Regions from separate parts of the Aureimonas sp. AU20 genome, predicted to be linked through region 3. Evidence: predicted binding sites of a transcription regulator. Region 3 holds the regulator's gene; each other region holds the start of a gene.
The links. Region 3 encodes LexA, which represses DNA repair genes until DNA is damaged. Its sites were predicted from a motif close to TGTTCNNNNTGTGTTCNG; they were not measured.
Positions count from the first base shown of each region.

Region 1: a site for LexA is predicted at 4,734-4,751, ahead of recA (recombinase RecA). Genes of this name have one in related genera too.
Region 2: a site for LexA is predicted at 8,029-8,046, ahead of M673_RS13985 (ATP-dependent helicase). Genes of this name have one in related genera too.

Region 1 covers NZ_CP006367.1:2,300,514-2,310,363, reverse strand. The annotation lists gene M673_RS10175 (NADP-dependent isocitrate dehydrogenase) at 1-147, shown strand, start outside; gene M673_RS24170 (M20 family dipeptidase) at 255-704, shown strand; gene alaS (alanine--tRNA ligase) at 766-3,414, opposite strand; gene recA (recombinase RecA) at 3,590-4,672, opposite strand; gene M673_RS10150 (PfkB family carbohydrate kinase) at 4,819-5,766, shown strand; gene M673_RS10145 (pseudouridine-5'-phosphate glycosidase) at 5,778-6,698, shown strand; gene cckA (cell cycle histidine kinase CckA) at 6,837-9,404, opposite strand; gene M673_RS24905 (hypothetical protein) at 9,598-9,850, opposite strand, start outside.
Region 2 covers NZ_CP006367.1:3,082,513-3,092,362, forward strand. The annotation lists gene thyX (FAD-dependent thymidylate synthase) at 1-122, shown strand, start outside; gene M673_RS13955 (sensor histidine kinase) at 227-1,639, shown strand; RNA gene ssrA (transfer-messenger RNA) at 1,724-2,090, shown strand; gene M673_RS13965 (SspB family protein) at 2,145-2,753, shown strand; gene M673_RS13970 (DUF4169 family protein) at 2,760-2,948, shown strand; gene M673_RS23700 (ribbon-helix-helix domain-containing protein) at 2,945-3,598, shown strand; gene M673_RS13980 (AsmA family protein) at 4,142-7,876, opposite strand; gene M673_RS13985 (ATP-dependent helicase) at 8,072-9,850, shown strand, end outside.
Region 3 covers NZ_CP006367.1:2,458,240-2,468,089, forward strand. The annotation lists gene M673_RS10930 (ComEC/Rec2 family competence protein) at 1-1,320, shown strand, start outside; gene lexA (transcriptional repressor LexA) at 1,274-2,011, opposite strand; gene M673_RS10940 (molybdopterin molybdotransferase MoeA) at 2,083-3,306, opposite strand; gene moaC (cyclic pyranopterin monophosphate synthase MoaC) at 3,291-3,773, opposite strand; gene trpC (indole-3-glycerol phosphate synthase TrpC) at 3,770-4,579, opposite strand; gene trpD (anthranilate phosphoribosyltransferase) at 4,576-5,607, opposite strand; gene M673_RS10960 (peptidylprolyl isomerase) at 5,604-7,541, opposite strand; gene tpiA (triose-phosphate isomerase) at 7,633-8,418, shown strand; gene secG (preprotein translocase subunit SecG) at 8,501-9,103, shown strand; gene M673_RS10975 (CTP synthase) at 9,209-9,850, shown strand, end outside.

The sequences.
Region 1 (9,850 bases), 160 kb from region 3:
GAGAAGGTCTGCATCGACACGGTCGAGGCCGGCCACATGACGAAGGATCTGGCCCTTCTCATCGGCCCGGATCAGCCCTGGCTCTCGACCACCGGCTTCCTCGACAAGATCGACGAGAACCTTCAGAAGGCGATGTCGGTCGCCTGACGCGTCCTCCACCATCGAACGCACGAGAGAAAGCCCGGCCATCTGGCCGGGCTTTTTCGTTTTCGCCAAATCCGATCTCGCGAAAACAGTTCGTTCAATAAATTGTCATGCTGCAAAAGAAACCATTGATCGAACGGGGCATTCTCCAATCATACCCGATCATGGAGTCTGTCATGTCGATCAGGAGCCTCGCTCTCACGACCATCACCGCCCTTTCGCTTTGTGCGATGGTGGCTATTCCGTCCGTTTCCGCCCAGTCGGCTTCCTGGGTCGAGGTTCGAAAGGACGCAGCGCTCGCTGGCTGGAACACCACCGCCGGTATGGCGACAAACATGAAGGTTCTCGGCCCCACCGGCGCCGAGGTCGGGAAGGTGGGCGAGATCCTTGGAGCCGATCGAAGCAGCCCGGCCGCTGCCGTGGTCGATTTCACCGGCGTCGAAGGCTATCGCCAGGGAAAGACAGCCATCCCGCTGGAGCAGTTCACGCTCGCGGACGGCATTCTTTCGCTGCGCAGCAGTGCGTCGGACTTGGCCGCCATGCCGGCCTGGAACTCGTAAGTCTCGCGCAAAAAAAAAGGGCGCTCCGGGCGCCCCTTTTCTGTCTCAGTCGTCAAGATCATCAAGCCGCGAGCTTGGCCTCGACCGCCGCAATGGCGGCGTCGGCATTGGCCGCATCCGGCCCGCCAGCCTGCGCCATGTCGGGACGGCCGCCGCCACCCTTGCCGCCGATGGCCTCGGAGGCAGCGCGAACAAGTTCCACGGCGCTGAAACGGGCGGTCAGATCGTCGGTGACGCCGACCACCACACTGGCCTTGCCATCCGCCACGCCGACGAAGGCGACGATGCCGGAGCCGAGACCCGATTTCACCTCGTCCACAAGACCCTTGAGGTCTTTCGGCGCGACGCCGTCCAGCACGCGGCCGACGAAGGACACGCCGCCGATCTCCTTCGGTGCCGAGGACGAGGCCGTGCCGTCGCCGGCCAACGCCAGCTTCTTTTTGGCTTCGGTCAGCTCGCGCTCCAGGCGGCGGCGCTCTTCGGCCAGCGCCTCGACGCGCTCGGCCAGTTCCGCCGGCGCCACCTTGAGAGTGGATGCGATGCGCTTCACGCGGGCGTCCTGCTCAAGGAGATAGTCGCGCGCGGCAACGCCCGTCAGCGCTTCCACGCGGCGCACGCCGGCGCCCACGGCCCCTTCGGACACGACATGGACCAGACCAATGTCGCCGGTCGCGCGAGCGTGGGTGCCGCCGCAAAGTTCGATCGAATAGGCGGACTTTCCGCCCTTGGCTTCGCCCATCGCGACGACGCGAACCTCGTCGCCATACTTCTCGCCGAACAGTGCCATGGCGCCGAGTGCGATGGCGTCGTCCACCGCCATGAGACGGGTTTCGATCGGCGTGTTCTGAAGGATCACGGCGTTGGCGAGTTCCTCGACCTTCGCGAGTTCCGCAGCCTCAAGAGGCTTGGGGTGCGAGAAGTCGAAGCGGAGGCGATCGGCCGAAACTTCCGAGCCCTTCTGGGCGACATGCGTCCCGAGGATCTCCCGCAGTCCCTCGTGCAGCAGATGCGTCGCCGAATGATTGGCGCGGATCTTTGTGCGGCGCGCGTGATCGACCACCAGTTCCAGAGGCGTTCCCACCTTCAGCGTGCCCTCGACGAGCTTGCCGCGATGGATGAACAGGCCGTTGGCGACCTTCTGCGTGTCTTCGACCTCGAAGCGGATGCCGTCGCCCTTGAGAATGCCGGTGTCGCCCACCTGGCCGCCGGACTGCGCATAGAAAGGCGTCTGGTTGAGGACGATCGTGGCCTGCTGACCGGCGGTGATCTCCGGCACCTCTGCGCCGCCCTGCACGATCGAGCGAACCTCGCCCTCGGCCGTTTCGGTGTCGTAGCCCAGGAACTCGGTCGCGCCCTCGCGCTCACGGATAGCGAACCAGACCGTTTCCGCCGCCGCCTCGCCCGATCCGACCCAGCTGGCGCGAGCCTCGGCCTTCTGGCGTTCCATGGCCGCCTGGAAGGACGAAAGATCGACGCCGACGCCGCGCGCGCGCAGCGCGTCCTGCGTCAGGTCGAGCGGGAAGCCATAGGTGTCGTAGAGTTTGAAGGCGACCTCGCCGTCGAGACTGTCGCCCTGACCGAGGCTCTGCGAGGCGTCGTTGAGCAGGATAAGGCCGCGATCGAGCGTCGTGAGGAAGCGCTTCTCCTCCAGCTTCAGCGTTTCAGAAATCAGCGCCTCGGCCCGCACCAGTTCTGGATAGGCGCGGCCCATCTCGGACACCAGCACCGGAAGCAGCTTGAAGAGAACCGGCTCACGCGCGCCCAGCAGCTTGGCGTGGCGCATGGCGCGGCGCATGATACGGCGAAGCACATAGCCGCGCCCTTCGTTCGATGGCAGAACGCCATCGGCGATCAGGAAGGCGGTGGCACGAAGATGGTCGGCGATGACGCGGTGGCTGGCGAGCGCATCGCCCTCGGCGCGCGAGCCGATCGCCTCCTCCACCGCCGCGATCAGCCGGCGGAACAGATCGATCTCGTAGTTGGAGGTCACGCCCTGCAGGATGGCGGCCATGCGCTCCAGGCCCATGCCGGTGTCGATCGACGGGCGCGGCAGAGCCACCCGCTCGCCCGGCGAAACCTGCTCGAACTGCATGAAGACGAGGTTCCAGAATTCGAGGAACCGGTCGCCGTCCTCGTCCGGCGAGCCCGGAGGGCCGCCGAAGACGCTCTCACCTTGGTCGTAGAAGATTTCGGAGCACGGGCCGCAGGGGCCGGTCTCGCCCATGGTCCAGAAATTGTCAGAGGTCGGGATGCGGATGATCCGATCCTCCGAGAAGCCCGCAATGCTTTTCCAGAGCCGCGCGGCCTCCTCATCCTCGGAGTAAACGGTGACGAGCAGTCGGCTCTTGTCGAGCGAAAATTCCTTGGTGACAAGGTTCCAGGCGAGGCTGATCGCCTCTTCCTTGAAATAGTCGCCGAAAGAGAAGTTGCCGAGCATCTCGAAGAACGTGTGGTGCCGGGCGGTGTAGCCGACATTGTCGAGATCGTTGTGCTTGCCGCCGGCCCGAACCACCTTCTGCGCCGTGGTGGCGCGGGTGTAGTCGCGCTTCTCCAGCCCGGTAAAGACGTTCTTGAACTGCACCATGCCGGCGTTCGTGAACATCAGGGTCGGATCGTTGCGCGGCACGAGCGGCGAAGAGGCGACCGGCTCATGCCCGTTCTTCGCGAAGTATTGAAGAAAGGTCGACCGGATCTCGTTCACGCCGCTCATGGAAAAACCTTCAACTGGGGAGACGCGGCCGGGGCATGGGAACCGCTCCGCGCAAGCCTTTTAGCGGCGAGGGAAAATCCTGTCTATGCCGCATCGGGACGATGGCGCTGCCGAGGGCCGGAAACGGAAACGCCCGCCGATGCGGCGGGCGTCGTCATCTATTGAGAAGCGGGTCTCAGGCCTCGCCATCCCCCTCGCCGTCGTCCTCGGACGGGCCGGAGTCCAGCAGTTTCTCGGCGATAAGGCCGGCATTCTGTCGGATCGCCGCCTCGATCTCGGCCAAAAGTGCCGGATTGTCGCGCAGCGTCTGCTTGGAATTCTCACGTCCCTGGCCGAGGCGCTGGGAATTGTAGGAGAACCAGGCGCCCGACTTCTCGACGATCCCGGACTTCACGCCGAGATCGACGAGCTCGCCGACCTTCGACACGCCCTCGCCATACATGATGTCGAACTCGACCTGCTTGAACGGCGGGGCCAGCTTGTTCTTCACGACCTTGACGCGGGTCTGATTGCCCGTGACCTCCTCGCGATCCTTGATCGAGCCGATGCGGCGGATGTCGAGGCGCACGGAGGCATAGAACTTCAGCGCATTGCCGCCCGTCGTCGTCTCGGGCGAGCCGAACATGACACCGATCTTCATGCGGATCTGGTTGATGAAGATGACCATGCACTTGGAGCGCGAGATCGAGCCGGTGAGCTTGCGCAGCGCCTGGCTCATCAGGCGAGCCTGCATGCCGGGCAGCGAGTCGCCCATCTCGCCCTCGATTTCGGCGCGCGGCGTCAGGGCCGCCACCGAATCGATGACCAGCACGTCGATCGCGCCGGAGCGAACCAGCGTGTCCACGATCTCCAGCGCCTGCTCGCCCGTGTCGGGCTGCGAGATCAGGAGATTGTCGAGATCGACGCCAAGCTTGCGGGCATAGACCGGGTCGAGCGCGTGCTCAGCATCCACGAAGGCGCAGACGCCGCCGCTTTTCTGAGCCTCGGCCACGGTGTGAAGCGCGAGCGTGGTCTTACCCGACGATTCCGGCCCGTAGATCTCGACGATACGCCCTTTCGGCAAGCCGCCGATGCCGAGCGCGATGTCGAGGCCGAGCGAGCCGGTCGAAACGGTTTCGATATCCAGCTTCTCGGTCTGGCCGAGTCGCATGATGGAGCCCTTGCCGAAGGCCCGTTCGATCTGCGAAAGCGCTGCATCGAGCGCCTTGTTCTTGTCCACCGAAGTATCCTCAACGAGACGGAGTGGGCTCTGGGCCATGAAGGTGAAACCTTATTCCACGGGGCGAGACGGGGTGCAATGCGCTTGGCTGTGACGGACATGTACCCTTTTTGTTCTCATTTTTCAAGGCGCGTTCCTGCTTTGTTTCTGATTTCCAGCGCGCAGTTTTCGGCTTTCGATTGCCCATGACGACCGATCCTGTCCGGCCCAAGATCGTCCTTGTCGGCGGAGCGCATCTCGACCGCGTGGCCCGCTCCGGCGTGTCCTTCGTGCCGCGCGCCTCCAACCCCGGCCGAAGCCGCGAGAGTGTCGGCGGCGCCGCCTTCAACGCCGCTCGCGCCCTCGCACGCTTCGGTGCGCAGACCCATCTCGTCAGCGCCAGGGGCGGAGACGGGATCGGAATTGCCGTGGAGAGTGCTTTGGAAAGCGAGGGGATCGGCGATGGTTCCCTAACCTGGCTCGATCGGCGCTCGGCCAGCTACACCGCTATCCTGGACGAGACCGGCGAGTTGCGGGCGGCGATCGCCGACATGGAGATTTACGACCTTCTCTCGCCCCGGTCTTTTCGACGCTCGCACCTGAGGGACAAGCTCGCTTCGGCCGACGCTTGGATTCTCGACGCCAATCTACCGGACGTCAGCCTGGCGCATTTCGCGGGCGCGGCGAGCGGGCGCCCCGTCTTCGGCATCGCCGTTTCCCCGGTCAAGGTCCTGCGCTTTCGGGCTTGTCTGCCCGCGCTTTCGGCGCTGTTCCTGTCGCGAACGGAAGCGGCCTCGCTGCTTGGCCTCAGCAAGGACACGCCTCTTCCCGATCTCGCGGAGGGACTCTTCAGCGCGGGCCTTCGGCGTGCGGCGATCACGGATGGGCCGAACCCTGCGTTGATTCTCGACGGTTCGGCGCGCCACCTTCAATCGACGCCTCAGATTTCATCCATTCGGGACGTGACCGGGGCCGGCGACACGCTGGCGGCTGGAGCCGCGTTCGAGTTGCTCCACGGGGCGGATTTCGTGTCGGCCGTTCGGGTGGGCATGGCGGCGTCCTCATTCCATATCGAGGCCGAGCTTCCCGTCGATTCCCTTCTGCGCTGCCGCCTTCGCGCCGCTTCGCTTCCTCCCGCCACACCCCTTGCGTAAGGCATGACCTCATGAACGACTTGATCCAGCTTTCGCCCGCCGTGTCCGAAGCCTTGCGCTTCGGCCGCGCCGTCGTGGCACTCGAATCCACCATCATCACCCATGGCATGCCCTGGCCGCGGAATCTTGAGATGGCGCGTCAGGTGGAAGCGCTCATTCGCGAGGAGGGCGCCGAGCCGGCGACGATCGCCGTGATCGACGGCAAGCTGCATGTCGGCCTCACCGACGCCCAGCTCGAAGCCCTGGCACAGACGCAAGGCGCGCTGAAGCTGTCTCGCGCCGACCTCGCATATGCCGTCGCCGCCGGGCGAACCGGATCGACCACCGTCGCCGCGACGATGATCGCCGCCAAACTCGCCGGGATCGAGGTCTTCGCGACGGGTGGGATCGGCGGCGTCCACAAGGGCGCGGAAACGAGCTTCGACATCTCGGCCGACCTTGATGAACTCGCGCAGACGTCGGTGATCGTCGTGTCGGCTGGCGCCAAGGCGATCCTCGACCTGAAGAAGACCTTCGAAGTGTTGGAAACCAAGGGGGTTCCGGTGATCGGCTATGGCGTCGATGAGCTGCCGGCCTTCTGGTCGCGCCGCTCCGGCATCGCCGCACCCATCCGCATGGACAGCGCCGACGCCATCGCCGACTTCCAGCGGGTTCGCGAGAAGCTGGAGATCGCCGGCGGCATGCTGATCGCCAATCCGCTTTCGGAAGAGTTGGAGATCGACGGCGCCACGATCGGCACATGGATCGACGCTGCGCTAAGCGACGCCGAGGCACAGGGCATCCAGGGCAAGGCGACGACGCCCTTCCTGCTGCAGCGGATTTTCGAGCTCAGTGACGGCCGCTCGCTCGCGACCAATATCGATCTCGTGCAGTCCAACGCGCGTCTTGCAGCTCACATCGGTGTCGCGCTGGCCAAGCGCCCGAAGTCCTGACTGCACATAGACTCGAATTTTGATCGAAGACTGTTCGACAAAAATCTAAGCGGAGCGCCATCGATCGTGAGGCGCTCCGCGATAAGGTTGAGGGCGCCGGTCCGGACAAGCTGTCAGTCAACGTTCCGGCGCTTGGTCCTACTCTTCCAGGGCATCCTTAACCGCCACGGCGAGGTCGCGAAGCGAGAAGGGCTTGGGCAGGAAGCCGAACTTCTCGCCCTCCGGCAGGTTCTTGGCGAAGGCGTCTTCGGCATAGCCGGACACGAAGATGAACTTGAGGTCGGGCCGCACCTTGCGCATCTCGCGCAGGAGGGTTGGCCCGTCCATCTCCGGCATGACGACGTCCGACACGACGAGATCGACCTTGCCGTCGAGTTCTTCCATCACGTCCAAAGCCTCGATGCCGGACGACGCCTCGTGCACCTCGTAGCCCCGCATTTTGAGCGCGCGCACATTGCCCGCGCGCACATTGTCCTCGTCCTCGACCAGCAGAATCGAAGCTGTGCCGGAAAGGTCCATCTTGGCATTGGCGGCCTGCGTGCCCGCCTGCTCGACGCGCGGCGCGGCGACCTCGGCCGGGATGTGCCGCGGCAGGAAGATGCGGAACACCGTACCCTCGCCGGGCTTGGACTCCACGAAAATGAAGCCGCCGGACTGCTTCACGATGCCATAGACCATGGACAAGCCGAGGCCCGTTCCCTTGCCGATCTCCTTGGTGGTGAAGAAGGGCTCGAAGATGCGCTCCGCGACGTCGGCTGGCATGCCCGAGCCGGTGTCGGCGACCTCCATGAGGACGTATTCGCCGGAGATGAGCTCGGAATAGGCGAATGCGGCCGCCTCGGCTTCCGACACGTTGCGAGTGGAGATCGTGACCGTCCCTTGCGTGGACATTGCGTCCCGGGCGTTCTGCACGAGATTGGTCACAACCTGCTCGAACTGGCCGATATCGGCCATAACGGGCCAGAGATCGCGGGCGTGGTGTCGCTCCAGCTTCACCAGATCGCCGGAAATCCGCTTCAGGAGCAGATGCATATCGGCGATCACGTCCGTCAGGTTCAGCATCTTGGGACGCATGGTCTGGCGGCGGGAATAGGCCAGAAGCTGTCGCACCAGCGAGGCCGCGCGGTTGGCGCTCTGTTTGATGAGAAGCAGGTCTTGGAAGGACGGATCGCCCGAGCGATGGTTGAGCAGAAGGAAATCCACCGAGGCGGTGATGATGGTGAGGACGTTGTTGAAGTCGTGCGCGATGCCGCCGGCGAGATTGCCGATCGCCTGCATCTTCTGACTCTTGGCGAACTGGTCTTCGAGCGTGCGCTGCTGCGTGATGTCCACGCCGTAGAGAATCGCCACCTCGCTCGTGCCGTCCTGCATGTCGGCATTGGCGCTGACATAGAGCCGGGCCGAGCGCATGGGTTCGGTCGGAAGCTCCGCGTCGACGGAAGGTATGTCGGCTTGGCCGCGCGAGGCGGCGGCGAGCGCCTGGCGGATCGCCTCGCGGTTTTCCTCGCGCACGCAATCGGTAATTGGCTGCGCGCCGATCGCGGCGTTTTCTCCGAACAGGCGGCCGAACGCGCCATTGGCCCGCGCCACGCGGCCGTTCGCGTCGAGCGCGGCGATGGCCATGGGCGAGGAATTGAAGAAGCGGGTGAAGCGCACTTCGGCGGCGCGCAACGCCTGTTCCTGTTCGCCCGTGCCGACCCGGTTCAGCACGAGCGTGCGCGTCACGCCCTTCATGCGCTCGCCTGCCGGCGCGAAATTGCGCAGAAGGCGGACCGGCAGGCGCTGACCCGTTGCCGTCACGAGGTCGAGATCCACCGAACTGATGTCGTTCTCGTCGGCCACGCGCTTGGAACGGCGCAGAAGCGCCGCGTCTTCCTCGCGCATATAGTCGAAGATCGAATGCGCATAGGGCTTGAACGAGGCCAGATCGATCCGCAGCCAGTCGGCCAGCGTGGCGTTGATATAGCCGAGGCGCCCGGCTTCGTCGGCAGCGAAGAAGCCGGCGGGCGCATGGTCGAGATAGTCGATCGCGTGCTGCAGGTCGCGGAAGAAGCTTTCCTGCTCCTCCCGCTCACGCGTGATATCGGCGATCTGCCAGACCTGCAGCGTGCCTTTGTCGGTTCCGAGCGGGCGCACGGACGCGCGATACCAGCGCGGCGATGCGTCGGCGGTGCGGCTGCCGAGTTCGCGCGTCAGGCGGAACTCCTCCTGGCCGACCAGATTTTCGCGCGACAGGTTGGCGAGGCGGTAGATGGCCTCGGAGGCTTCCGGCTCACGCGAAAGAAGACGCTCCAGCGTGCGCACCTCGCCGGCGGAATGCGCGCCGGTGCGCTCGCCATAGGCGCGGTTGGCGTAGACGACGCGGCCTTTTCGGTCCGTAACCAGTGTACCGGTGGGCAGATCGTCCAGAAAAGCTTTTGCGATCCCCTGCTCCGCGCGGCGGAAGCCGAACTGCAGGAGGCCGAGCGCCAGCCCGAACACGGCTGCGACGCCGACCATGGCGAGAAGGCCGAAAATACCGAGAAGCGCGATGGCCCCATAAACATGACCGAACAGCGCCAGCGTCGCGGCGAAGACGAACAGAAACCCGGCGAGAAACAGGATGCGGCGTACGCCCGACGAATCAGGATGGCGATCGATCAACGGCTTCTCGGTCGGGCTGGGGTGAACCGGCGCGGTCTGTTCCACAGGGGATGCTCCATGCATCAGCATCGGCCCTTCCGATAACGGGCTGGAAAGGTTACGACCGTTTGGCGCGAAGCGCACGAGATTCTGTCGAATTTGCGCCCGTCATTGCCGTTCGTCATGATGGCACGGCAGTATGGGTCGTAGCTGACCTGACACTGGATCGGGGCGAGTGGCGACATAAGAACCGAATACCGATAGCGGTCTCGAAACGTCAACGACGATCGGGACCGTCGTCATCGCGGAGGTATGGTAAATGCGTGATTGGTTGACCGGCGTGGTTGGAGAGAGTCTGGCGCCGATCGTTTCGGTGGTTTTGGCCGCCGCGGTGGTCATTCTCCTGGTCCTGCTGCTTGTCGGCTTGGCCAAGCGGGTGTTCGCCGGAACCGGAGGCCTCGGAAGCCGAGGCCGGGCGCCACGTCTCGCAGTTCTGGACGTCGTGCCGGTGGACCAACGCCGCAAGCTGG
Region 2 (9,850 bases), 620 kb from region 3:
CGGTTCGCCGGATGATCGCGGGCGAGCCGATCGATCAGGCATCGAGCGGCCTCACCAAGCGCGAATGGGGCGAGCTTACCGCCGTGCTCGGCCTGGACGAGAGCGGCGCCTCGGCGAAATAAGGTCGCCCATGCAAGGCCCCGCCGGCTTCGAACCGACCGGGCCTTCTCGCAGATTTCGCCCGTCACCCTATATTCCGTGCCAACAAGCCAGGCGGGGACGGAGCATGGAGGCAGGGACACCGGCGCACAGAGGCATTCCCTCGCTTCCTGTCACCATGGTTCTGGCTGGCGTTTCGGCCATCCTTCTGATCGTCGTCGCCTCGATCGCCATCTGGTCCAGCACCATGGCGCGTGGCGGCGTGGAGGGTTTGCGCGACACATCGCTCGTGCAGTCGAGCGCCCTCACCTTTCTCAGCCGCCTTCAGGACGCCGAAACCGGCCAACGCGGCTATATCCTGACCGGCAATTCCACGTTTCTGGAGCCTTACGAGCGCTCGGTGGGCCAGGTGCCGGCCGATCTGGAGCGCTTGAAAAGCGCGACGGCCGACGATCCCGAACAGGCCCGGCAGGTCGATCACCTCGGCGAACTCTTGAACGCCAAGATTCAGGAGCTGACCCGCACGGTCATGCTGGTGCGCGACGATCGGCGCGACGACGCGCTGGCGCTGGTCTCGGCCGCCGGCGGGAAGGCGGCGATGGACGATATCCGGCTTGTGGTCCGTCATATTCTCGAAAGCGAGGACGAGAAGCAGCTCGAGCGCGAGGCAGCGCTGGCGAGCTGGACGCGCGTCTCGACCCTTGCCATCGCGGCCTCCGCGCTCGTCGCGCTCGTGCTGGTCGCCATCACCTTCCGGGTCGGGCAAAGGCAATACGCCGTGTCGGAAGACATGCGGCGCCGGCTGGCGGAGGCCAACGATCGGCTGGAGGCTGAGGTCGAGCGGCGCACCAGCGAGGCCGAGGGCGCACGCGCCGAGGCGGTGCGAGAGAAGGAACGCGCCGTTTCCGAGCGCTCGCGCGTCGAGCTTCTCCTGCAGGACGTGAACCACCGGGTCGGCAACAATCTCGCCATGGTCTCGGGCATGCTCGGCCTGCAGATTTCGGCGACGGGCGACGCCAACACGAAGATGCAGCTGCGCGCCGCGCAGGAGCGCGTGGCGACCATCGCCAATGCGCAGCGGCGGCTGCGGCTGCGCGATGACCTGTCCACCACGCGGGCGGACGAAATCGTGGAAAGCGCCCTGTCGGACCTGCGCGCGACGCTCGGCCCCGATCGGCCGGTGGAGATCGAGGCGCAGCTGGAGCCGATCGTGGTGGACGGGCGGGACGCGATCTATCTCGCGATCCTGACCAATGAGATCGTCATGAACGCCGTCAAGCACGCGTTCGAGGGGCGTGAGCGCGGGCGCATCCTCGTTTCGCTCGCGCGGGCCGAAGAGGGCGTGTGTCTGACGGTCGAGGACGACGGGCGCGGCATGGCGTCTCCGGCCGCGCTCGGAACGGGCCTCGGCACCAAGCTCGTCACCCGCCTCGCGCGCCAGTTCGGCGGGGAGCCGGACATTTCCTCGCGGCCGGGCGGGGGAACGCGCATCGCCCTGCCCCTGCCCCATCTCGGCGCTCCGCTCGGCGCAGGCGCCTGAACTGGGCGTGCGGGTCTCGCCCAGCCGGCATTCTCGCCTGCGAGCCGAACATTCCTTGCGCAGAGGTTGCGAGTTTCGATTTCAGGCCTTTCCACCACTGCCGCGAATGCCTATATTCGCTGTGCTGGGCTCGTCCTGGCTATGGCAATAAACTGCCGATGTAATAAACCTTTCGGACCCGGGGGCGGTACCCGGCGCCTCCACCTGAGCCCACTTCGCGAGCGTTGCATCGTGGGTTGAGGCGGGGGCGAAATAGGATCGACGAGGGCGTAAAGATCGGACTTTTGCTCGGCATGGTACCACCGTCATCGGGCTGTAAAAGTAGTTGCCAACGACAACTATGCGGAAGTCCGTCTCGCCGCTTAATGCGGTGCGATAGCTTCAAATCAAGCCCTGGGGGTTCGCACTTCTAGGCGGGGCTCGGAGGCGCCTGGCAACAGAAGCCTCCACTTCTTTTTTTAGAGCGCCAGTCCGGCGACCATGTCTGCGAGTTCAGGACGACCGAATGGGTCAGGATCTTATCCGTTACGATGTTCTGGCGCAGGATGCGCTGCGTGGAGTGATCCGCAAGGTGCTGGGCGAGGTGGTGAAGACCGGCCTGCCCGGGGATCATCATTTCTTCATTACCTTCCTGACCTCGGCTCCCGGCGTGCGCGTGTCGTCGCGGCTGCGCGAGAAGTATCCGGAGCTGATGACGATCGTCATCCAGCACCAATACTGGGACCTTTCGGTCAACGACACCGCCTTCGAGGTCGGCCTCTCCTTCTCCGACATCCCCGAGCGCCTGCTCATTCCCTTCAGCGCGATCCGTGGCTTCTACGATCCGGCCGTGAACTTCGAACTCGAGTTCGACGTGCGGGACATGGATGCCGCCAATTCGCAGGGCGAGGAAGCGGCCGCCCCGACCGCACTCGCGCCGGTCTCCAGCGTTCCGGCCCCCGCGCCCGTCGTAGCCGCTGCGCCCGCCAAGGCACCGGCCAAGGCCGCGAGCCCTGCCAAGAACAGCAGCAAGGATGCGGCTAAGGATGTGAAGGACGCGGAACCCGCCGAGGACAAGCCGGCTGAAAAGTCCGCCGAGGTCGTTTCGTTGGACGCATTCCGCAAGAAGACCTGATTCGCCATGGGCGAGATCGTCAATCTACGTCTCGTGCGCAAGCGCTCCGAACGCGCCTGCGCCGAGACCAAGGCCGCTGAGAATCGCGCCCGCCACGGCCGAACTAAGGCCGATCGGGAACGCGACGAACTCGGTAAGGAGCGGGCCGATCGCCTGCTCGACGGCGCCAAGCGCGAGCCCCCCGCTTCCGAATGACCGAAAAACGGTCGCTGTCGATTCGTGGCCACCGCACCTCGATCAGCATCGAGGAGCCGTTTTGGCTGGAACTCAAGCGATTGGCCGCCCGAAGCGGGTGCTCCGTCGCGGAATGCGTGGCCGAGATCGATGGGGTGCGGGACCCCGACACCAATCTCTCCTCCGCCATCCGCCTCCATGTTCTGGCCGCCGCGCAGGCGCATGCCGACAATCCGACCGAGCGCGGCGACCCCAACCACGTCATGCTGTCGCATGTCCATCTCGGCACTGCGGATTTCGATCGCGCCCTCCGGTTCTGGGCGGCGGTGGCACGCGAGATGAACCTGCGCTTTCGTTTCGAAGATGCCGAGCGCGGCTGGGCCGGCTGGCAGCCGGCCGAAGCCGACCGGCCGCTCCTCCTGATAGGCCGCCCCTATGACGGCGGCCCCGCCTCCCCGGGCAACGGCGCCATGGTGGCGTTCAATCTCGGCTCGCGCGGGGCAGTCGATCGAACCCATGCCTTGGCTCTGGCACTAGGCGGGCTAGACGAAGGCGGTCCTGGCCTCCGCCCGCACTACCACCCCCATTATTACGGCGCCTATTTCCGTGACCCCGACGGCAATAAGATCGGCTTGGCTTGCCACCGGCCTGAAGAGGCAACGGCTCTATGACGGAAGCCGGTATTTCGGGAACATGCCTGGGGGTTGAGCCGGCCTTGCCTGCGCAGGCATTCCATCTCTTGGGACCGTAACGAAAGCGACCTGACCGAAGGGTCAAGCGCGGAAAAAGCACGAGCCTGATTTGCAAGGGATGATAGGGCTGCCGTCTGAGCACCCCAGAGGCCGCGCATAGGTGCGTTTGCGACCGATCGCTAGGACGATCAGGCGAGATCCGTTGCGTGATCTTTAATCGCCTTCCTGCTTCGGGCGGCAGCGATGGTGCCAAATCAGATCAAGCTGTCGCTGTTCAGACATCGCTTCTGCATTCAGGCGAAACCTGCTGAGAACAAGCAAATAGCTTTTGTCCGCTTATGTCGTCGCAGATGGCACGCACCGCGCCTCAGCATTACCCCCAAGCCTCGTCCCTAGCGACCGACAAGGCATCACTCCTATCCTCCTGCCAGCAAGTCTGGTCGTAGGCTCCCAAGCGCTGCCTTCCATCGAGAGAGACAGCGATTGCACCTAAGCTCCTATCTCTCAGTCCCCTTGCACCGCTCAGAACCGCGTCGGATTCTGGACACCGGGAAGACTCGGGAAACCGCTCTGCGAGGCGGGTTGCGGCACGGTTACCGGAGGGGCTTCGAGATCGAGCGTGCCGGTCGCGGCGGATGGCGGGGTCGGCGTGGCGGCGGCTTCGCTGGCGGCGCGCCGACGCTCGGTCTCGACCCGGGCGGCCTCCGCGCGAGCCGCCTCCGCACGAGCGGCCTCAGCGCGCTCCAACTCGGCGCGCCGGGCTTCCTCCTCGCTTTTCAAACGTGCGTCGCGAAGCGCGTCCCGCTCTTTCGCCCGCGCCTCATAAAAGCGAACTTCGCGGCGCAGGCGCACGGTTTCGCGTAGCGCCTCTTCGAGCGTGCGAACCCGCGCCTGCTCGATCTGATAGGCGCGGGAGGCGAGATAGCTGGTGAGCGGGGCGACGCCGATGTCGCGGCGCGGCTGCGAAAGCGTGCCCGAGAGCGTGTAGACGAGGGCCGGATCGGGGGCGTCCACGACGTCCTCCTCCACCGGCTTGGGAAGCGCGATGTCGATGCGACCCGAAAGGGCGCGGTCGGCCAACGCGACGCGCGCCTCCCCATTAAGGGTCAGGCCGCTGGCCTGCGCCTCGGCTGGCCCGATCTGCAGCGTGCCGTTGCCGAGCCGCAGCCCGGCCGACACCGTACCGAGATCGAGACTGCTCGCGGTCTGCGCCGCGCCTACGAGACGCGCGACTGCCTCGTCCGTCGCGCTGAAGCCTTTCTCGTCGGCGGCGGCGAGAACGGGTCGCATCACGTCCGGCGACGTGCCGAAGAGCTTGGCGTTGCGCAGCGAGGCGTTTCCGGTTCCGTCGGCCGAAAGGCGCAGCGCCTGCCAGGTCTGCCCGCCCGCCTGGAAGGTCATGTCGGCGTCGAGCAGCCCGGACAGGATAGCGCCCTCCCCGCCTCCCAGTTGCACCGGTCGATCGGCCAGGCGCCAGGTCCAACGCGTGCCGACGAGGCCGCCGACATTGCTGAACCGGCCGCTGCCCTCCACCCGTCCTTCGCCGAGCCCGGCCTCGAAATCGCTGACGGTCAGTTCCGTGGCCGTGCCGTTCACATTCGCCTTGAGATCGCGAAGAGAGCCAGGCGCCCCCTCCAGCGTTCCCGCCTCCAGCGCCAGCCGGAAGGCGCGCTCGGGCAGGAAGGGCGCGGCGAAGGGGCGGGTGTCGGCGTCCGCGCCTTCCTGCGCGACGCCCGTCAGCAGGGTAAGCAGCCAGTCGGCCGAGAGATGGTCGAGCCGCAGCTTTCCGATGACGCCGCTGCCACCTGCCGCCGAAAGCTGCCCGGTGAAGCGATTGTCGGCGACATGACCCTCCACCTCGTCCAGAACCCAGTCGCCGCCGAACCATTTGAGCCGAGCCTTGGCGTCCACCGGCAAGGCGTCGACGCCCTGGCCGAGACCGAGGCCCAGCGTCGTCAGCCAAAGGCTGGCTTCCTCGCTGCGAAGCGCAAGGCGCGCGTCGAGCGAGGCGAGGCCCGCCTCCGCCAGCGCCGCCGTGCCCTCCAGCGTCAGGCTGGAGCCCGGCGCTTCCGCGCTCAGCGAAACGCTCGCCCCCTCGCTCGGCGCGCCGGAGGACACGAGATGCAGGGCGAGCGGACCCGGCGCGCCGAGATCGAGCGCGGGAAGGCCGACCTGCCCGAGAAGATCCACCGGCTTATCGTTGCGCAGCACCATGTCCAGCCCAAAGCGCCCGTCCTTCCAAGCGGCGGCGAGGCCGTTTTCCAACGCGAGCTTGACCGTGAGATCCGTGCCCCCCGCCTGTCCGCTGAGTTCGGCCACGAGATCGCTTCGGCCGGCAGCGGTGACCGGCGAAGCCGTGCCGCTCAGCGACAGCGGCCCGAGCACCGTGCCGCGCGCGGCCACGACCTTGAGAAGCGGGCTTTCCGGCAGGCGGGTGCGCAGGAAGGCGAGGAAGCGGGCCGGCTCGTCGGCGGAGAGTTCGACGCTGAGATCGGGCACCGGGGCGCTCGACACGGTGGCGATCGTGCCCTCGGCATGAATGTCCGCGCCCGCCAAGCCGTTGGCGTCGAAGGCGCTGATGTCGAGGAGGTCTCCCGACAGCGTTACGTCCGCCTCGACGCTATCGGCCTGCATCCCGGCATAGCGCAGGGGCGCGGCGGAGAGTTGCAGCTCGGTCCGCTCCGCCTCGCCCTCGGCCTGCGGCCGCAGCCCGGCCAGCGCCAGAAGCGGTTCGAGGTCCACCGCGTCGCCGCGCAGTTCCACCGCCGTCGCCACGCCCTCGGGCCGCACGGTTCGGTTGACCGTGCCGCGCAGAACTTGTCCGCCGAGATTGAGTTCGAGCTGATCGAAGCGCTGCGTGGCGGCGCCCAGCTCCACCTTGGCCTGGAGGCCGGCCTGCTCCAGCTGCGCCAGACTGGCGGTGCCGCCGAGCCCCGCCCAGTTGAAGAAGGTCGCGGGCTGGCGCGCGGCGAGAAGCAGCAATCCGCGAAACCCAGGGGTTGCGCCGAGTTCCGCGACGCCCGAGGCCTCCACCAGCGTGCGGCCCGGCAGCTCGCCCGACACGCGGTCGATCGACCAGCCGCCCTGCGACGGTGAGCCGGAAAAACGCACCTCGCGGATCGGCGTATCGCCGATCGTCACGATCGGCAGGGCGATGCGCACGCGGCCGGGAAAGGGGCTCGCCGGCAAACGCCGCAGGGCGGCGCGCACGGCCTGCACCCGGTCGGTGAAGCTCGGCGCCGTTCCCGCTTCGGTGCCGGCTGGGGCGATCTGGTCGAGATCGATGTCCTGGCCGGACAGGTCCACGTCGAAATGCGGGATCGGCGCGAGGTTGAGGGACGCCGCGCCGGTGACGAGATAAGGCGTTTCGCCCTCGCCCACCGAGGCGCGAAGGTCCGACAGGGCGATGCGCTGGGTGGAAAGCTGAAAGCCGCCGTGAAGCTGGATGGCGGGCCAGGGCGTCACCGCGCGAAGGCTGGGCTCGGCCAGCGGCGTGCGCAGGGTCAGCGTTCCGTCCACCAGCGGTTTGCCCGGCACGCTGGAGGCGATGCCGGACACGCTGACCGAAAGGCTCGGCGAATCGGACTCGGCCGTCACGCGAAGCGACAGGGTTCCGTCGCCCGGCGCGATGCCGGTCGACAGGCTGACGCGCAGCGGCTGGTCGTTGAGGCGCAGAGTTCCCGTCCCGGAGATGGGGCCGAGAAGCGAGCGGGCGGACAGATCGGCGTCGATCGCATCCAGCCGGACGCGGCGGTCGAGCCTGCGGTCGGTCAGGAGAACCGAGCCGTCGGCGATGCGAACCTTCTCGAACACGACCGGCAGGCTGGTCGGCAGGCTGGAAGCGGCGATCGGCCAGCGCACCGCGCCGCTGGCATCGACGGGCAGCGACAGGCGCGGCGCGTCCAGCTCGGTGTTGAAGATGCGGACTTCGCCCGACAGGAAGGGCGCAAGCTCGGCATCCATGCGGAAGGCCGCCATGGTCAGAATCGGGTCGGCCGCCTCCCCCACCACGACGTCGTTGAAGGCGATGGAGGGAAAGGGCAGGAGCTGGGCGGAGACGGCGCCGCGCACTTCGACCTTGCGCCCGACGAGGCGCGAGGCCTCGGTCTCGAACGCCGTGCGATAGCCCGTCCAGTCCACGAAGCGCGGACCCACCAGAAGAGCTAGAAGACACGCGATCAGCAAGCCGCCGAAGACGATGAACAGCCGCAACGCCTGAGCCTTCCCCTCGAATTTCGCTCGAATCACGGGGCGCATGCCCCAACCTCCGGAAATCCTAACAGTTTTACCACCCGGCGGTCATGCGGCTTGCGCGCATCGGCGATCAACTTGCCAAGCGCGGCAAACAAAGGCTTGCGGGCGAGGATCACGAAGCCTGCGTGCGAAATCCCGCTTCACTCCGTGGGGGCTGTTCCCCTAGTGTTCCCGGAAGAATCCATTAAGTAGTCGGCCATGACCGAGATGACCGATCCATCCGCGCCGCCCCCGAAGAAATCCTCCGGCATCGCCGCGCGCGCCTTGGCCGCCCGCGGTGGCCCCGTGGCGACGCCGGCGGCCGACTATCTCGCGGGCCTCAATCCCGAGCAGCGCGCCGCCGTGGAAACCACGGAAGGCCCGGTTCTGGTTCTGGCGGGCGCGGGCACGGGCAAGACGCGGGTGCTCACCACGCGCATCGCCCATATCCTCAGCCAGCGCCTCGCCTACCCCTCGCAGATCCTGGCCGTGACCTTCACCAACAAGGCCGCGCGCGAGATGAAGACGCGCATCGGGCTTCTGGTCGGCGGCGAGGTCGAGGGCATGCCCTGGCTCGGCACGTTCCACTCGATCGGCGTGAAGATCCTGCGCCGCCACGCCGAACTCGTGGGGCTGAAATCGAACTTCACCATTCTCGACACGGACGATCAGATTCGCCTCATCAAGCAATTGCTGCAGGCCGAGAATCTAGACGACAAACGCTGGCCGGCGCGCACCTTCGCCAATCTCCTGGACGGCTGGAAGAACAAGGGCCTGACGCCGGAGACGATCCCCGAAGGCGACGCGCGCTCCTTCGGCAACGGCAAGGGGCGCGAGCTCTACCGCGCCTATCAGGCGCGGCTGGCGACGCTGAACGCCACCGATTTCGGCGATCTGCTTCTGCATCCGATCGCGATCTTTCGCGACCACCCGGACATCCTCGCCGACTATCACCGGCGCTTCCGCTACATCCTGGTGGACGAATATCAGGACACCAACGTCGCGCAGTATCTCTGGCTGCGGCTGCTCGCCCAAAGCTCGCAGGTGCGCCGCGACGCCGGCCAGGACAAGGTGAACGTCTGCTGCGTCGGCGACGACGACCAGTCCATCTATGGCTGGCGCGGCGCGGAGGTGGACAATATCCTGCGCTTCGAGAAGGATTTTCCGGGCGCGAGCGTGATCCGCCTGGAGCGCAACTATCGCTCCACCGCGCATATCCTGGGCGCGGCCTCCGGCCTCATCGCCGTGAACGAGGACCGGCTGGGCAAGACGCTGTTCACCGATTTCCACGACCCAGAGCACGAGAAGGTCGCCGTCAACGCGGGCTGGGATTCGGAGGAGGAGGCGCGCTCGATCGGCGAAGAGATCGAGCAGCTACAGCGCAAGGACCACAAGCTGAACGACATGGCGATCCTGGTGCGCGCCTCGTTCCAGATGCGCGAGTTCGAGGATCGCTTCGTCACGCTCGGCCTCAACTACCGCGTCATCGGCGGCCCGCGCTTCTACGAGCGCCAGGAGATCCGGGACGCGCTGGCCTATTTTCGCTGTGTCTGTCAGCCGGCGGATGATCTCGCCTTCGAGCGCATCGTCAACACGCCCAAACGGGGCCTTGGCGACGCGGCGCTGAAGCTCCTGCACGAATATGCCAGAGCCAAGGGCATGCCACTTCTGGCGGCGGCGGGCGATCTCGTGCAGGGCGACGAGCTGAAGCCGCGCCCGCGCGCGGCGCTGGCGGATGTCGCGCGCAATTTCGACCGCTGGTCCGGCCTCCTGTCCACGACGCGCCACACCGATCTCGCCGAGATGATCCTCGACGAGTCCGGCTATACCGAGATGTGGCAGGCCGACCGCTCGGCCGAGGCGCCTGGCCGGCTGGAAAACCTCAAGGAGCTGATCCGCTCCATGGACGATTACGAAAGCCTGCCCGGCTTTCTCGAGCATATCGCCCTCGTCATGGACACCGAGCAGAACGCCCAGACCGACGCCGTGTCAATCATG
Region 3 (9,850 bases):
TTTCCGTCGCTGGCGCTGCGCTGGCAGGCGCGCAAGATCGCGGCGGTCGCGGCGCTGGGCATCACCGGGTTCTACTTCCTACTGGCGGGTGACAACGCCGCAACCGAGCGATCCTTCGTCATGATCGCGATCATGCTGGGCGCGGTTCTGGTGGATCGACCGGCCCTGACCCTGCGCAATGTTGCGATTGCGGCCATGGTGGTCATGCTGATCTCGCCGCATGCACTGATGACCGCGACCTTCCAGATGTCGTTTGCCGCCACCGCCGCGCTGGTCGGGGCATATGGTGCCTATTCCCGGTGGTCGAAGGGGGTGGGCGACGATCTCTCGCCCTTGCGCACGCTGGCGCTGGTTGTGATCGGCGTGTTCGTGTCGTCTCTGATCGCCGGCGCGGCGACGGCGCCTTATGCGATCTACCACTTTCAGCGGGCCGCGCCCTTCGGCCTTCTCGCCAATGTCCTGGCGACGCCGATCTTCTCGTTCTGGATCATGCCGCTGGCCTTGGCGAGCGTCTGCCTGATGCCGCTCGGCCTTGAAAGCTTGGCGCTTGTGCCCATCGGCTGGGGGCTCGATCTCGTGTTCTGGATGGCAAAGGCGCTGGCCGCTGCCTTTCCAGACTATGGCGTCGGGCAGATCGGCAGCGTCAGCCTCATCTGCTTCACGGTCTGTCTGCTGCTGCTCTCGTTTTGCCAGAGCCATTTTCGATGGGCGGCGGTCGCCCCGCTGGTTCTCGGCCTTCTCCTCGTTCCTGCAGCCTCGCGTCCCGAATTCGTCATATCGGAGGACGCTCGGGACATTGCCGTGATCGGCGAGGATGGCCGGGTGATCGATCTTCGCAAACGCCCGAACCGCTTTGTGCACGATCAATGGAAGCGCGCCTACCAGTTGGCGCCTCTCGGCCGTTCGAAGGACGATCGAAAGACCTTCGAATGCAAGGAGCAGATTTGCCGTGCGAAGACCCGCTCCGGGCTCCGCGTTGCCTGGACCGATCAGTTGGAGAAGCTGGGAGAACTCTGCGACACGGCCGATATCGCCGTGGTCGCCCGCGCGCCTCGCATCGAATCCTGCCGCTCAGGTGCGAAACTTCTGACACTCCGCACACTGCGGCGCACAGGCGCGGTGGCTCTGGAGAGGCAGCGAGGCGGATGGGCGCTGCAGCCGTCCATTCCCCAGGCCTTCGAGGAATGGAACCAGCATCGCTCGGCGCCTTGGCCCGAACGAATGGGAGGCGAGAAGCCGGGCCAGAAAAAGCTGAAAGGCGCGCGGCCGCGCCCTAGTGATAGCGGCGGATCAGACCGACGAGACGACCCTGCACCTTGACCCGTCCCGCTTCCAAGACCCGCGTCTCGTAGGCGGGATTGGCGGCTTCCAACTCGACCATAGTGCCGCGACGACGGAAGCGCTTCAAGGTAGCCTCCTCCTCGTCGATGAGGGCCACGACGATCTCGCCGGCGGTTGCCGTCTCGGCCCGCTGGATCAGCACCGTGTCGCCGTCGAGAATGCCGGCTTCGACCATCGAATCGCCTTTCACCTCCAGAGCGTAATGCTCGCCCTGGCCGAACATCTCGATCGGGAGCGCGATGGAGCGGCTGTTCTGCTGGATTGCGGAAATAGGAACACCCGCAGCGATGCGGCCCATAACGGGAACGGGCATCGAGTCATTGGCAGCGTCCGCCGTCTCGCCGCTTCGCGCGGTGGCAGCCCGCCCCGGAAAGGGCAAAACCTGCCGCTCGATCGTCTCGCCTTGGGAAACCTTCGCGGTAGTTGACGCGGCGACCTGACCTTTACCGGCCATGGAATCGGGAAGCCGAACGACTTCAAGAGCACGGGCTCGGTTGGGAAGGCGGCGGATGAAGCCGCGTTCCTCCAGCGCCGTAATCAACCGGTGGATGCCGGATTTGGATTTCAGGTCCAGCGCTTCCTTCATCTCGTCGAAGGACGGGGGAACGCCGATCGACTGCAGGCGATCATGAATGAAGAGGAGCAATTCATGCTGCTTGCGGGTCAACATCGTTCGTATCCAACCAAAACAAAACCTGAACAAAGCCTATCTGTTCTGTTTGTGTTCTGCAAGGATGCCTGTCAAGCCAATCGCACGAACTCACAGGGATCGCCGGTCTCGCCAGGAGGAGCATAAGGTTGCCTGACGAGAAGCACCTCCGCTAGGGCGAAGACACTGAGGAGCGAGGAGTCCTGCCGATCGAACGGGACGATGCGGGGCTTGCCGTCTGTCTCCCCACTGATTCGGCCACGCATGAACTCGGCACGATGGTCGTTGGCAGAAGCGGGCGCTCCCAATACGCCCCTTTCATAGCCACCGTGCGCCGGGCGCCCGGCCAGCCGTTCGACCAGCGGCCGAAGAAACAATTCGGCGGTGACGAGGCTGGAGGCGGGGTTTCCCGGCAGACCTAGAAACCGCATCTCGCCGAAGCGTCCGGCCATCAGCGGCTTGCCGGGCCGCATGGCGACCTTCCAGAAATCGAGTTCCACTCCACACTCGCGAAAGACCGGCGCGACGAGGTCGTGATCTCCGACCGAGGCGCCGCCGATCGTCACGAAGGCATCCACTTCATCGCGCCTGGCCCGGTCGAGCACGGCGGCAAGCGCCGAGCGGTCGTCCGCGACAATGCCATAGGACAAAGCCTCTCCGCCCGACGCTTCCACCATCGCGGCAATTCCGAATCCGTTGGACGCCACGATCTGCGCCGGGCCGGGGCGCGTGCCGGGCAGAACCAATTCGCTGCCGGTCATCAGAATGGCGACGCGCGGGCGCCGACAAACCTCGACCTCCGCGTGACCGCCGCTCGCCGCCAGCGCGATACTGGCAGGGCGAAAGATCGTGCCGGCCCGGAGAAGCGGCGCACCCTCTCGAAAGTCATTGCCCGCCGGGCGAATATGGCGGCCGGGCGTGACCGGCTCGCGGACGAGCACCGTCTCCGAGTCGGGACGCTCGGTATTCTCCTGGATGACGACGGCATCCGCGCCTTGCGGCGCGGGTGCGCCGGTGAAGATGCGAACCGCCTCGCCAGCACGCAAAATGCCTTCGAACGCCGCGCCGGCGGCCGATTCTCCGATGAGACGCAGTCGCGTTTCACCAGCGCTTAAGTCGCTGGCAAGGACGGCATATCCGTCCATCGCGGAGGCATCAAAAGAAGGCTGGGTCAGGAGGGCCGAGAGATCGCTCGCCAGCCGACGCCCGGCGAGCCTCCGCAGATCCACCCGCTCGGTTTGCACCACCGGCGAGACGTCGAACAGGAGCCGCTCGCGCGCCTCCTCGACCGGCAGCAAACTCAAGCGGCGCTCCAAGTGCCGGAACGGCCGCCCGTCTTCTCCATGAGACGGATCTGGCTGATCGTCATGTCGCGGTCCACCGCCTTCGCCATGTCGTAGATCGTGAGGCAGGCGATGGACACGGCGGTCAGCGCTTCCATTTCGATCCCCGTCTTGCCGGATACCCGGCACGTCGCGGAGACGCGGATGCCGGGCAGGGCCGGTTCGTACTCCAGATCGAGGGAGACCTTCTCCAGCATCAGCGGGTGGCAAAGCGGAATCAGTTCGTGGGTCTTCTTCGCGCCCATGATGCCGGCTATGCGCGCGATCGCGATCACGTCGCCCTTTTTGGCACTGCCCTGCCGAATCATCTCCAGCGTTTCCGCCCGCATCAGGACGAGGCCTTCGGCCCGCGCCGTGCGGACCGTCTCGGGCTTGTCACCGACATCGACCATGCGGGCCGAGCCGTCCGCATCGAGATGAGTCAGCGAAACCTCGCTCATGCCGCTTCCGCCGCTGCGCCGAAGAGCAGCTTGCGAGTGGCCATTTCCACGTCGCTTTGCCGCATCAGGCTCTCGCCGACGAGGAAGGTGCGAATGTTCGCACCGGCGAGGCGCACGCAATCCTCATGCGTCGAGATCGCGCTCTCACCGACGAGGATGCGATCCGCCGGAATGAGCCTGGCGATCCGCTCGCTCGTGGACAGGTCGGTTTCGAACGTGCGCAGATTGCGGTTGTTGATGCCGAAAAGCGGTGAACGCAGCTTGAGCGCGCGTTCGGCCTCGGCCTCGTCATGAACTTCGAGAAGGACGTCCATCCCATGCGCGAAAGCGCTGGCTTCGAGCTCGGCTGCCAGCGCATCGTCCACGGCCGCGAGAATGATGAGGATCGCATCGGCACCCCAGGCGCGCGCTTCCGCGACCTGATAGGTGTCGAACATGAAGTCCTTGCGCAAGGCGGGCAAGGCGGTTGCGTTGCGAGCCTCAGTCAAGAAGCCCGGCGCACCCTGAAAGGACGGTGTGTCCGTCAGCACGCTGAGGCAGGCGGCTCCGCCTCGGTCATAGGACTGGGCAATCGACACGGGATCGAAGTCGGGGCGGATCAGACCCTTGGAAGGACTGGCCTTCTTCACCTCGGCGATCAAGGCAAACTGTCCGTCCGCATGCTTGCGCCGCACCGCCTCGGCGAAGCCGCGCGGGGGCAGACCCACCCGAATGGCGTCTTCAAGGGACGACAGGGAAACCTCGCGCTTCGCCTTGGCGATCTCGTCGCGCTTGTAAGCTTCGATCTTGGTGAGGATATCGCTCAAGCGCCTGCTCTCCGCATGGATTGGGACACCGTGACAAGCCTGGACAACGCGTCTGCGGCAGCGCCCCCTGCCAAGGACATTTGCGCCAGCGCCACGCCCTCTTCAAGGCTCGCGGCCTTGTCCGCGACTACCAGGGCACCCGCCGCGTTCAGAAGCACGATATCGCGATAGGCGCTCGGCTCGTTGGCGAGAACCCGGCGAAGCGCCTCGGCATTGTGCTCGGCATCACCGCCGATCAACTCTGCCATGGGGTGTTCGGGCAGGCCGGCGTCGCCGGCGCGAAGCACGGTCTGCCGAACTTCGCCGTCTTCCAGAACGGCGATCCGCGTTTCACCACAGACCGTCATCTCGTCCAACCCGTCGCCATGCACGACCCAGGCCTTCTCCGCGCCGAGCGCCTTCAGAGCTTCGGCGACGGGAACGACCCACTCGGGCGCGAAGACGCCCAGCAGAAGGCGCTTCACGCCGGCCGGATTGGCCAGGGGGCCAAGGAGATTGAAGATCGTGCGGGTGCCAAGTTCCACACGGCTCGGGCCGACGAAGCGCATCGCCGCGTGGTGGGTCGGTGCGAACATGAAGCCCATGCGGGCCGCCTCAATGACGCGTCCGATCTGATCCGGGCTGAGATCGACATCGACACCCAGTGCCGCCAGGACATCCGCCGAGCCGGAGCGGGACGACAGGGCTCGGTTGCCGTGCTTGGCCACGGTCACGCCGCAACCGGCGACCACGAAGGCCGCGCAAGTCGAGACGTTGAACGTGCCGGACTGATCGCCGCCGGTGCCGACGATGTCGACCGCGTCCGCTGGCGCAACGACCCCAGCCATGTTGGCGCGCATGACATCCACGGCGCCGGCGATCTCATCCACGGCTTCGCCGCGAACCCGTAGCGCCATCAAGAAGCCGCCGATCTGCGACGGCGTCGCCTCGCCGGACATCAGAATGGAGAAGGCCCGCCGCGCCTCGTCCCGGGTCAGCGCCTTGCCGGAGGCGACCTTTCCGAGAAGCGGCTTCATCCCTGGGCTCATCGCACGCTCGCTTTCGCCTGCTGAATGGCCTTCTGGTTGTAGGTCACGGGGACGCCGCTCTGAAGCGCCGCGATGTAGCCCTGCTCGAAATCGCCGCGCAGCGCTTGGCCGAGGCCGGACCTTGTATTATCGGCCACGACGGACGCCGGATCGGCAGGCGCCGCGACCTCGGAAACCTGAAGCACCAGCGCCTGACCCGAGTCGCGAGCCGGCGTCGAGGCCACGAGGCCTTGCGGACCCGAGAAGGCGGCGCGCATGCCGGCTTCGCCGAGCGCGGGAACCGCCGTGGCGCGCGTCAGGCCGGGTGCGGTCTCAGGCGTCAGCCCCTCGACCTCCGCCATGTCCTGGAAGCTTTGCCCCTTGCGAACCCGCTCGGCCAGCGACTGGCCGCGATCGACCACCATCTGCACGGCTTCGTCCTGCTTCCAGTCGGCCACCACGCGATCGCGCACCTCGTCCAGCGGGCGATCGCGCGCCGGAGTAATCTCGCCGAGGACCGGGAAGACGTAGCTGTTGCCGTCGAACTGCACGGGCGGGATGTCGCCGCCTTCTTCCGCCGCGAAGACGGCGGCGAGCACCTGATCCCGGCCGGGGATCGAATCGACATTTGCACCGGCAGGCGTCGCGCCTTCGCGAGAAACGGCCGGAGCCGTTTCGACCTTCACGCCGGCCTGCTCGGCGGCCTCGCTCATCGGCGCGCCGCTCTGCAGGGCGTCGGTCAGCGCGTTATAGGCATTGGTGATGCGCGTGTTGGCCGCGTCCTTCGCCAAACCTGCGCGGATTTCCTCGCGCACGTCATCGAACGGGCGCACGACTTCCGGCTGAACGCTGGTCACATTCAAGATGACTGGGCCGAAGGGGCCTTCGATAACGCCGGTCGGTGTGTTGGGCTGCGCCGCGAAGGCGGCTTCGGCCAGGCTCGCGTTACCCAAGGCGGCGCGGTCGATCACACCGAGATCGGCGATTTCGCGGCCTGCGCCCTTGGCGGCGTCGGCAAGCGTCGCGCCACCGGCAAGGGCTTGCGCCGCGCTGTCGGCGGAGGCGCGATCGGCGAAGACGACCTGCTGCACGCCGCGGCGCTCCGGCGTCGTGAACTGCGCACGGTTGGCCTCGTAATAGCGGGTGAGTTCCTCGTCAGTGACCTTGTCCGCCTCGGACATGGAAGCCGGTGTCAGCGCGACATAGGAAAAGGCTCGGTATTCCGGCGCGCGGTAGGTGTCGTTATGTTCGGTGAAGTAGCTGCCGAGTTCCTCGTCGCTCGGATCGGCGAGGCCGTCGGCGGGCTGTGGCTGTAGAACGACATATTGCACCGTCCGGCGTTCGCCATTGTAAGCGCCGAGTGCATCGACGAAGGCGCGGGGAACGGCGACATCGTCCGTCACCGAGCCGATCAGCTGCCCGCGCACGGCGCTGCGACGCAGGTCCGCCAGATAGTTCGCTTCGTTCATGCCGGCATTGGCCAGCACGGCCCGCATCACATCGCGCGAGAAATGTCCGCTTCCGTCGTGGAAGGCCGGCTCACGCTGGATCAGGGCGATGAGCCCGGCGTCGGAAACGCCGAGCCCGGCGTTTTCTGCCTTGAGATCGACCATGGCGCCGGAGCGAAGCTGCGCCAGAACCATCTGATCGACGCCGAACATCTCGGCCTGCTCAGCGGTCGGCCGCGCCTGAAGCTGCTGTCCAAGGCGGTTCAGCCCTTGCCGATAGGCCATTTCGTATTCCGAAAGGGACACACGCACGTCGCCGGCCTGCAGCACGGTGGAGCCGCCGCCGGGCGCGCGCAGCACATCCGCGATGCCCCAGCCGACGAAACTCACGGCCAGGCCGCCCAAGAAAAGCTTTGCAACCCAGCCCGAGGCACCGCGACGCATCTGGTTCAGCATTCGCTGCGAACTCCCGATCGATCCAAACTCACTGGACGTTCGAATAAGCATTCCAGCCGGCGAAGAAAAGGCGCTCTCGTCATCGCACGGGTTTGATTTCACATTGCGCCACCGTTACCCCTTCCTCCTCAGAAGCCCTGCAATGGGACATCAACTGGGAGAAAACGACTTGGCGCAACGGCTCTTGATTGCAGGAAACTGGAAGATGAACGGCTTGGCCTCGCACCTGAACGAGGGTCGGGCCATTTCCGAGGGAAGCCGAGCCTTCGCCCCTCAACTCGATCTTCTTCTCTGTCCGCCCGCGACATTGGTGCGCACGCTGCGTGATCAGCTGGACGATCACGTCTTCGTTGGCGGTCAGACCTGTCATCACGCCGAGAAGGGCGCCCATACCGGGGAGGTTTCGGCCGAGATGCTGCGCGACGCCGGCGCGTCGCATGTCATCGTCGGGCATTCCGAGCGCCGTGCCGGCCATGGCGAACGTAGCGAGACCGTTCGCTCGAAGCTGACGGCCGCTCACCGGGCCGGTCTGATAGCCGTCGTGTGTATTGGAGAGACGCTGTCCGAGCGCGAAACCGGAAAGACCTTGGGCGTTCTCGAAACGCAGCTGGCCGGCTCTCTTCACGACGATGTCTCGGCGGACGACACGATCGTCGCCTATGAGCCGGTCTGGGCCATCGGCACAGGCAAGACTCCTTCGACCGACGATGTCGCGCAGGTGCACGCCCATCTGCGCGGCAAGCTGATCGAGAGGTTCGGCGAGGACAGGGGCCGGGGCATCCGCCTTCTCTACGGCGGCTCCGTCCAGCCGGCCAATGCCGCGACGCTTCTGGCGGTTCCGGATGTTGACGGCGCGCTGGTCGGCGGGGCGAGTCTCAAGGCTTCGGATTTCCTGGCGATATGCGAAGCGGCCTGTAACTGCCGATAGGGGTTGCACAATAGGGTTGGAATAAATTCGGGGCTCCTATAGAAAGCGCCCAACTCAAGAACGATTGTGCGCGAAGCCCCTTATGCAGACTGTCCTGATCGCCGTTCATCTCCTGATCGTCCTCGCTCTCGTGGTGGTCGTTCTCCTGCAGCGTTCCGAAGGCGGCGGCCTCGGCATGGGCGGCGGAAGCGGCGGCGGCCTCATGACGGCGCGGGGCGCGGCCAACATGCTGACGCGCACCACGGCCATTCTCGCGACCCTCTTCTTCATCACCTCGATGGCTCTCGCGATCCTCGCCCGCTACGGCACCGATCCGCTGGACATCCTGAACCGCGTTCCCGCCAGCCAGGGCGCGCCGGCAACGGGCACCGGCGCAAACGGCTCGCTTCTCGATCAGCTCGGCGGGTTGCCCGAGCAGACGCCCGCCACCACGACCACCAACGGCGTACCCGCCGGCGGCAGCGCCACGACAGGCCCGGCACCGGTGGCTCCGGTGACGCCTGCTCCGGCGCAGAACGAAAGCGGCGTGCCGACCGGTGCCGCTCCCGCGACGATCCCGGCCAACCCGGCTCCCCAGGCGCCGAACGCGGGCTCGCAGCCGACCGTCGCGCCGGTGGAAAGCCCGGCGCCCGGCGCGGCGGACAACGGGGCGCCCAATGCGTCGCCCGCTCAGCCCGCACAGTAGACCGGGTTTTTGACCGAACCTCACGGGGCGCTTCGGCGCCCCATTTCGTTTGCGGCCGATTTTATGACTGGCCGAATCCTCACTGGAAGCGTATCGGGAAGGCCCATGGCGCGATATATTTTCATCACTGGCGGCGTGGTTTCCTCTTTGGGAAAAGGCATCGCTTCGGCGGCGCTCGGCGCTCTTCTTCAGGCGCGCGGATATCGCGTGCGCCTTCGCAAGCTCGACCCCTATCTGAATGTCGATCCCGGCACGATGAGCCCGACGCAGCATGGCGAGGTCTTCGTGACCGATGACGGGGCCGAGACCGATCTCGATCTCGGCCACTACGAGCGCTTCACGGGCCGCTCGGCAAACCGGATGGACAATGTCACTACCGGCCGCATCTATCAGGAACTGATCGCCAAGGAGCGGCGGGGCGATTTCCTCGGCGCGACCGTGCAGGTCATTCCGCACGTCACCGACGCCATCAAGGCCTTCGTGCTCGAAGGCAACGAAGAGTACGATTTCGTGCTCTGCGAGATCGGCGGCACGGCCGGCGATATCGAGGCCATGCCTTTCATGGAAGCGATCCGCCAGCTCGGAAACGACCTTCCTCGCGGTGGGGCGGTCTATGTCCACCTGACGCTCATGCCGTATATCCCGAGTGCCGGCGAGCTGAAGACCAAGCCGACGCAGCATTCGGTGAAGGAGCTTCGCTCCATCGGAATTCAGCCCGATATCCTCCTCGTGCGAGCGGATCGCCCG